Regions from separate parts of the Serratia sp. DFXYC6 genome, predicted to be linked through region 2. Evidence: predicted binding sites of a transcription regulator. Region 2 holds the regulator's gene; the other holds the start of a gene.
The links. The regulator PurR, encoded in region 2, represses purine synthesis genes. The targets are predictions, from matches to a motif close to CANGCAAACGTTTGCNTG.
Positions count from the first base shown of each region.

Region 1 (4,021 bases), on a different contig from region 2:
CTGCGGCAGCGGCGCATGCCACTCCATCTGGATGCCGCTGATCGGATGATACAAACGCAGCATGGTGGCGTGCAGCGCCTGGCGGTCAAAGCCGCGCAGCGTATTGATGAAGGCTTCCGAAGCGCCTTTCGGCGGACGCGGACGGCCGCCGTACAGCGGATCGCCCACCAGCGGATGACTGATGTAAGCCATGTGTACGCGGATCTGGTGAGTACGGCCGGTTTCCAGGCGCAGGCGCAGGCGGGTGTGCGCGCGGAAGTGTTCCATGATGCGGTAGTGCGTTACCGCCGGTTTACCCATCGGGTGCACCGCCATATGGGTACGCTTGGTGGAATGACGCGCGATAGGCTCTTCTACCGTGCCGCCGGCGGTCATGGTGCCGATCGCCACCGCTTCGTATTCACGGGTGATCTCACGCGCCTGCAGCGCTTCCACCAGCCGGGTTTGCGCCGGCACGGTTTTCGCCACCACCATCAGGCCGGTGGTGTCTTTGTCCAGACGGTGCACGATGCCGGCACGCGGCACGTCGGCGATTTCCGGGTAGTGATGCAGCAGCGCATTGAGCACCGTGCCGTCCGGGTTACCGGCGCCAGGGTGCACCACCAAATCGCGCGGTTTGTTGATCACCAGGATGTCGCTGTCTTCATAGACGATATCCAGCGCGATATCCTGTGGCTCCCAACGCGCCTCTTCTTCAATCTGTGCATCGATGGCGACGGTCTCTCCGCCCAGCACCTTCTCTTTCGGTTTGTTTGACGTTTTGCCATTGACCTTCACCCGATCGCCCAGGATCCACTCTTTTATGCGAGATCGTGAATAATCAGGGAACAATTCGGCCAAAGCCTGATCTAAACGTTGTCCGAGTTGAGATTCGGCCACCGTTGCGGTGAGTTGTACTTGTTGTGCCATATGCAGCTTCTTCGTTAACGTTGGGTTTTCACGGCGATGCCGTTTAATATAATGTGCTATTGTACCTGGTCTTTGTCGGGAGCTTAACGGACAGTCTCCCGGAATAACACCCTGAGGATAATCAAAACGTCATGACGCGTATGAAATATCTGGTGGCGGCAGCCACGTTGAGCCTGGCGCTGGCAGGTTGCTCCACATCCAAGGATGCGGTTCCCGACAACCCACCTTCGGAAATCTATGCTACCGCGCAGCAAAAACTGCAGGACGGTAACTTCAAGGGCGCGATTACGCAACTCGAAGCGTTAGATAACCGCTATCCTTTCGGGCCGTATTCCCAGCAGGTCCAGCTGGATTTGATTTACGCCTACTATAAGGCCGCCGACTTGCCGATGGCTCAGGCATCCATCGATCGCTTCATGCGTCTGAACCCGACGCACCCGAACATCGATTACGTGATGTACATGCGCGGCCTGACCGACATGGCGCTCGATGACAGCGCGCTGCAGGGCTTCTTCGGGGTTGACCGTTCGGACCGCGATCCTCAGCACGCTCGCGCTGCGTTCCGCGACTTCAGCCAGTTGATTCAGCAATACCCGAACAGCCAATACGCGACCGACGCCAACAAGCGTTTGGTGTATCTGAAAGACCGTTTGGCCAAGTATGAGCTTTCGGTGGCGGAATACTACACTAAACGCGGTGCTTACGTCGCGGTCGTTAATCGCGCCGAGCAGATGTTGCGAGAATTCCCGGATACCAAAGCGACGCACGACGTGTTGCCGCTGATGGAAAATGCCTACAAGCAGCTGCAGCTGAACGGCCAGGCTGACAAAGTGGCCAAAGTGATCGCCGCCAACCCGCAATAAGCGTGCTTCGGCACAGGCAGAAAAACCAAACGGCAGCCGAGGCTGCCGTTTTCATTGGCGTCGACCTGGTTTTTACTGGAAAAATACACAAGTAAAAACACGGTGTTAGCTAGTACTCCTCACCGGTCAACTCATCGATAATGCGCCATCCGGCGGCAACTCTCAAGCATTAGATAGCCAATTCAAATGCTGAATCACAGATTGAACTAACTTTGCAAAAAGTGACAAAAAATCGTGATTTACATCACGCATTTAAACAAAAAGCGGGGTATGCTGGATTCACCAAGACGGAAAGACAGAGAGGTAAGTTATATGACATTGAACATTACCAGCAAACAAATGGATATCACTCCCGCAATCCGCAATCACGTCGAAGACCGTCTCACCAAACTGGAAAAATGGCAGACCCAGCTGATTAACCCGCATATCGTCTTATCCAAAGAACCGCAAGGGTTTGTCGCCGATGCTACCATTACCACGCCTAACGGCCCGCTGGTCGCCAGCGCCAAACATGATGACATGTATACCGCCGTTAATGAGCTGATCGCCAAGCTGGAGCGCCAGCTGAACAAGGTGCAGCACAAAGGCGAAGCGCGCCGCTGCAACGCCAGCGTGAAAGACATCGTGCCGGAAGTCACGCAAGAGCAGGAATAACCGTCCGACTGCGGTTGCCGCATCAAACGCGCCCGAGGGCGCGTTTTTTGTCGGGTATTTTTGTTGACGGGGTAAAAACCAACGGTTACTTTAAAACCTGTTCGCATTAACCTTAGGTAGACCATGCCACGCACACCGTTTTTCTTCGCATTCTTTTTTACCTTCCCCTGACTGGGAGGCGTTTCGTCGTGTGAGAAAGAATGCGAAGACGAACAATAAGGCCTCCTGGAGACAGGGGGCTTTTTTTATGGCTGTTTTACAACGAATAAGAACTGAAGGCGGAAGCTGATTATGACTGACAACCCGTTATTGGTGCTGCGCGAGCGCATCAGCGCACTGGACTTGAAACTGTTGGCCCTGCTGGCGGAACGCCGTGAGCTGGCGATCGAAGTCGGCAAGACCAAACTGCACTCTCATCGTCCGATCCGCGACAAAGAGCGCGAACGCGATCTGCTGGATGCGCTGATCGCCGCCGCCAAACCTTACGACCTGGACGGCTTCTACGTCACCCGCCTGTTCCAACTGATTATCGAAGATTCCGTCCTGACCCAGCAGGCGCTGCTGCAGCACCAGCTCAACCCCGTCAGCCAACACTCCGCCCGCATCGCCTTTCTCGGCCCGAAAGGCTCCTACTCACATCTGGCGGCACGCCAATACGCCGCCCGCCATTTCGATCGGCTGATCGAATGCGGTTGCCAAAAGTTTCAGGATATCTTCACCCAGGTGGAAACCGGCCAGGCGGACTACGCAATTTTGCCGATCGAGAACACCAGCTCCGGCTCGATTAACGAGGTGTACGATCTGCTGCAACACACCAGCCTGTCGATCGTCGGCGAACTGACCAACCCGATCGACCACTGTGTTCTGGTGGCCGGCGACAGCGATCTTAACCAGATTGAAACCGTCTACAGCCACCCGCAGCCGTTCCAACAGTGCAGCCAGTTCCTTAACCGCTTCCCGCACTGGAAAATCGAGTACACCGAAAGCACCGCCGCGGCGATGGAGAAAGTCGCCAAGCTGAATTCGCCGAAGGTGGCGGCGCTGGGCAGTGAGGCCGGCGGCGCGTTGTACGGGCTGCAGGTGCTGGAACACAACCTCGCCAACCAGCAGCAGAACATCACTCGCTTCATCGTCCTGGCGCGCAAAGCGATCGACGTATCTGAACAGGTGCCGGCCAAAACCACGCTGATTATGGCGACCGGCCAACAATCCGGTGCGTTGGTCGAAGCGCTGCTGGTTCTGCGCGACAACGGCATCATCATGACCAAACTGGAATCACGCCCGATCAACGGCAATCCGTGGGAAGAGATGTTTTATATCGATGTGCAGGCCAACCTGCGTGCCGACGCGATGCAAAAAGCGCTGCGCGATCTGGCGCCAATCACCCGCTCGCTGAAGGTCCTGGGCTGCTACCCGAGCGACACCGTGGTGCCGGTCAACCCATCCTGAAACCATAAAAAAAGGTTCGGCCAAGCCGAACCTTTTACGTTTACCGCCCGCGTTTTACTGTCGGCTGTCGTTAGCCTGTCGCAACAGCGTGCGGCTCTCCACCAGGAAGCGTTGGGCGTAATCGCCGAACCAGTGCTCCACCTTGC
Region 1 covers NZ_JBXUNV010000003.1:566,730-570,750, reverse strand. Annotated here, with positions in the region: gene rluD (23S rRNA pseudouridine(1911/1915/1917) synthase RluD) at 1-909, opposite strand, end outside; gene bamD (outer membrane protein assembly factor BamD) at 1,041-1,772, shown strand; gene raiA (ribosome-associated translation inhibitor RaiA) at 2,085-2,426, shown strand; Phe leader region at 2,549-2,675, shown strand; gene AC2CGQ_RS18950 (hypothetical protein) at 2,550-2,597, shown strand; gene pheA (bifunctional chorismate mutase/prephenate dehydratase) at 2,718-3,875, shown strand; gene tyrA (bifunctional chorismate mutase/prephenate dehydrogenase) at 3,930-4,021, opposite strand, start outside.
Region 1: raiA (ribosome-associated translation inhibitor RaiA) is a predicted target of PurR. The motif match lies at 1,811-1,828, and genes of this name have one in related genera.

Region 2 (4,021 bases):
GGCGTGGTTCAGCAGCCAGGCGCCAAGCAGCGGCGCCAGCGCTGGTGACAGCGCCACCAGCGGCATGATGGTGGCGAACACGCGGTTGGCCTGGCCTTCGCGATAGCGGTCGACCACCAGCGCTTGCCAGATGGCGGTGGCGGAACAGACGCCGACGGCCTGAATAAAGCGCAGTATCCAGAGCTGCACGGCATTTTCTACCCACAGCATGCCCAGGCAGCCGAGCGCGAACAGCGTCAGGCCAATCAATAATACCGGTTTGCGGCCCAGTCGGTCGGAGAGGGGCCCCCACAGCAGTTGCGCGAAGGCGAAGCCGGCCAGAAAGATGCTCAGGCTGGCGCTGACCGCGCCGGCGGAAATTTGCAGTTCCTCCCGCATGGCGCCGAAGGCGGGCAGGTACATATCGGTCGCCAGATAACCCAGCATGCTCAGGCCGGCGAGGTAGAACATAAAGCCAAAAGAATTTCGCATGGTATTTCTCGTTAATATTTTAGTGTCGCAGGTTTTTAGCGCCGGCCAGTGTATCCGGCTGGATCTCTGCTTGTGAAACGGTAATATTTGCAAAGTGCTGTTAAAAAAATTGAAGGCAAAGCGATGTGGTCTGAATATTCTCTTGAAGTTGTTGACGCGGTCGCGCGCACCGGCAGTTTCAGCGCGGCGGCGCAGGAGCTGCACCGGGTGCCGTCGGCGGTGAGCTATACCGTGCGGCAACTGGAACAATGGCTTGCGGTGCCGCTGTTTGAGCGGCGTCACCGTGATGTGGAGTTGACGCCGGCCGGCGCGCTGTTTATCAAGGATGCGAGAGTTGTTATCAAAAAAATGCTCGACACCCGTCGCCACTGTCAGCAGGTGGCCAACGGGTGGCGCGGCCAGCTGAATATCGCAGTCGACATCATCGTCAAACCCCAGCGCAGCCGCCAGCTGGTGCTGGATTTCTACCGCCATTTCCCCGATGTTGAACTGATGCTGCAACCCGAAGTGTTCAACGGCGTTTGGGATGCGTTGGTGGACGGCAGGGTGGACATGGCGATCGGCGCCACGCGCGCGGTGCCGGTCGGCGGCGGCTTTGCCTTCCGCGATATGGGCTACATGAACTGGCTGTGCGTAGTCAGCCCACAGCATCCGCTGGCGCAGCTGGCAGGGCCGTTAAATGACGATCGGTTGAGGCCGTACCCTGCGCTTTGTCTGGAAGACACCTCGCGCAATCTGCCCAAGCGCGTCACCTGGACGCTGGATAACCAGCGGCGGCTGGTGGTGCCGGACTGGACATCGGCGCTCGACTGTCTGTGCGCCGGGCTGTGCGTCGGCATGATGCCGGCGCATCGGGCGCTGCCGCTGGTGCAGCGCGGTGAGCTGAAGGCGTTGCAGCTGCAGCAGCCGTTTCCCGCCAGCCCTTGCTGCCTGACCTGGCAGCAGGATAAACCGTCGCCGGCGATGAGTTGGCTGCTGGCGTATCTGGGCGATGGCGAGACGCTGAATCAGGAGTGGCTGAGCGAGGCGGCGCCGGAAGCCGTGCAGGCTTCCGGCTCAGGGGATTAGCGGCGGTAGTCGATGAACGGACCGTCGGCGACCGAACGGCGTTCCACCAGCTTCGGATGCACTTCGATCACCTGCGATTCTTCGCGCTTGCTGATGATGCGATCCAGCAGCATGGTGAAGGCCATTTCTCCCAGGCGCTCTTTAGGCTGGTGAATGGTGGTCAGCGCTGGAGTGAAGTAGCGGGCGTTGCGCACGTTGTCATAGCCGATCACGGAAATATCCTGCGGCACTCGCAGCCCCAGCTCATCAGCGGCGCAGATGGCGCCCATCGCCATGATGTCGCCGCCGCAAAATACCGCGGTCGGCCGCTGTTTTTGCGACAGGATTTGGTGCATCGCCTTGTAGCCGGACTCCGGCTCGAAGTCACCCTGGACGATCCACTCTTCGCGAATGTCGATATGCGCTTCCTGCAGCGCCTTCATAAAGCCCTGATGACGGCCGCCGCCGGTGTTGCGCGACAGCTGGCCCGGGATGGCGCCGATATCGCGGTGACCGCGCTCGATCAGGTAACGGCCGGCCAGATAGCCGCCTTCGAACGCGTTATCGATGATGGTGTCGGTGAAGTCGCCGCGCGCAGCGCCCCAGTCCATCACCACCATCGGGATATTACGGTAGTCCTCCAGCATGCCCAGCAGTTGATCCGGGTATTCGGAACACATGACCAGCAGGCCGTCGACGCGCTTTTGCGCCAGCATCGCCAGGTAGGCGCGCTGCTTGTCCAGATTGTTGTGCGAGTTGCACAGGATCAGGGTGTAACCTTTGCTGTAGCAGCTGTTTTCCACCGCCTCGATCACTTCGGCAAAATAGGGCGCTTCGCTCGAGGTGGCCAGCAGACCGATAGACTTGGTGTGATTGACTTTCAGGCTGCGCGCCACGGCGCTCGGCGAGTAGTGCAGCTCTTTGATCGCGGCCCACACGGCCGCTTTGGTCTCTTCGGCGACGAAACGAGTCTTATTGATGACGTGCGAAACGGTGGTGGTGGAAACGCCCGCGCGTTTGGCCACATCTTTAATCGTTGCCATGTAAGGAATGACTCCTGAACTCACATGTTTACAGCATGTAAGTGTGATGTTAATCGTTTGCCTACGTAGATCCTTCTCCAGAGAAGCGAAAACTGAGTTTTTAGTGTGTTGAAGTCTTCAGCGCTTAATCAGGAGGGGCATGGATGCCGGTACGCAGTTGTGAACTGCGAATTTTGTCGCATATTGAACAAAAGTGGAAGAGGTAATCGAGATTATAAACCGGGAAATGATAACAAGATTTTATCGGCGAACTGTGGGAAAATGATTTGACGTACTAATTGTGCGCCTTTTATCCTTAGGAAAGCCCATTTTAAAGGAGTTGTCATGGATACCGATCTGAAGATGTCTCTGTTCACTACCGTCGGCGCGTTGGCGATGATCATCGCTTTCAGCTTTGTCGCCGCGTTGAACTGATCTCCCGCCGGTTTTAAAAAAGGCGCAGCCTGGCTGCGCCTCGTCACTTCGGCAAGGCCTGCGTTTACGCCAGGTTTTCCGCCGCAAATTTCCAGTTGACCAACGCCCAGAAGTTTTCCAGGTATTTTGGACGCGCATTGCGGTAATCGATGTAATACGCGTGTTCCCACACGTCAACGGTCAGCAGCGGTTTATCTTCACCGGTCAGCGGAGTTGCCGCGTTGGAGGTGTTGACGATCGCCAGCGCACCGTCTGGTTTTTTCACCAGCCAGGTCCAGCCGGCGCCGAAGTTTTTCACGGCGGCATCGGTGAACTGCTCTTTGAACGCAGCGAAAGAGCCGAAGGATTTGACGATCGCCGCCGCCAGTTCGCCCTGCGGTTCACCGCCGCCCTGTGGCGACAGGCAGTGCCAGTAGAAGGTGTGGTTCCACACCTGCGCGGCGTTGTTGAACACGCCGCCGTTGGAGGTCTTGATGATCTCTTCGAGCGATTTGCCCTCGAACTCGCTGCCTTTCACCAGGTTGTTCAGGTTAACCACGTAGGTATTGTGGTGTTTGCCGTAGTGGTATTCCAGGGTCTCGGCGGAGATGTGCGGCTCGAGCGCGTTTTTCTCATACGGTAATGCAGGTAATTCAAACGACATTGCTTCCTCCTTTACAGCGCCACTTTCTTCCCGCCCAGGCGGGAGCCAGATGGGCCGTTTTTTATTGTGGTCATTCAATCTTAACAATTTTCATCATAAAAAACAGGAGGAAAAGCGAGAAATGCGCGTGGGGGAGTGCGATGGGCGATAGCTTGAGCAGGCGGTTGCGACCGGGGCCGCAACCGCGCAGAACAGGGAATTAACGGATGGTTTTCGGCGTCACTACGCGGCGTGCGCCGATGTAATGGTTTTGCCAATAATCGTTGTCGAGCTGGCTGATGCGGATCTCTTCGCCGGTGCGCGGCGACTGGATGAATTTGCCGTTGCCGAGATAGACGCCGACATGGTCCGCCACGCCGCGGTTGTTGATGCGGAAGAACACCAAATCGCCGCTTTCCAGTTC
Region 2 covers NZ_JBXUNV010000001.1:1,734,913-1,738,933, reverse strand. Annotated here, with positions in the region: gene punC (purine nucleoside transporter PunC) at 1-471, opposite strand, end outside; gene punR (DNA-binding transcriptional activator PunR) at 595-1,539, shown strand; gene purR (HTH-type transcriptional repressor PurR) at 1,536-2,561, opposite strand; gene cydH (cytochrome bd-I oxidase subunit CydH) at 2,886-2,975, shown strand; gene sodB (superoxide dismutase [Fe]) at 3,040-3,618, opposite strand; gene AC2CGQ_RS08380 (C40 family peptidase) at 3,818-4,021, opposite strand, start outside.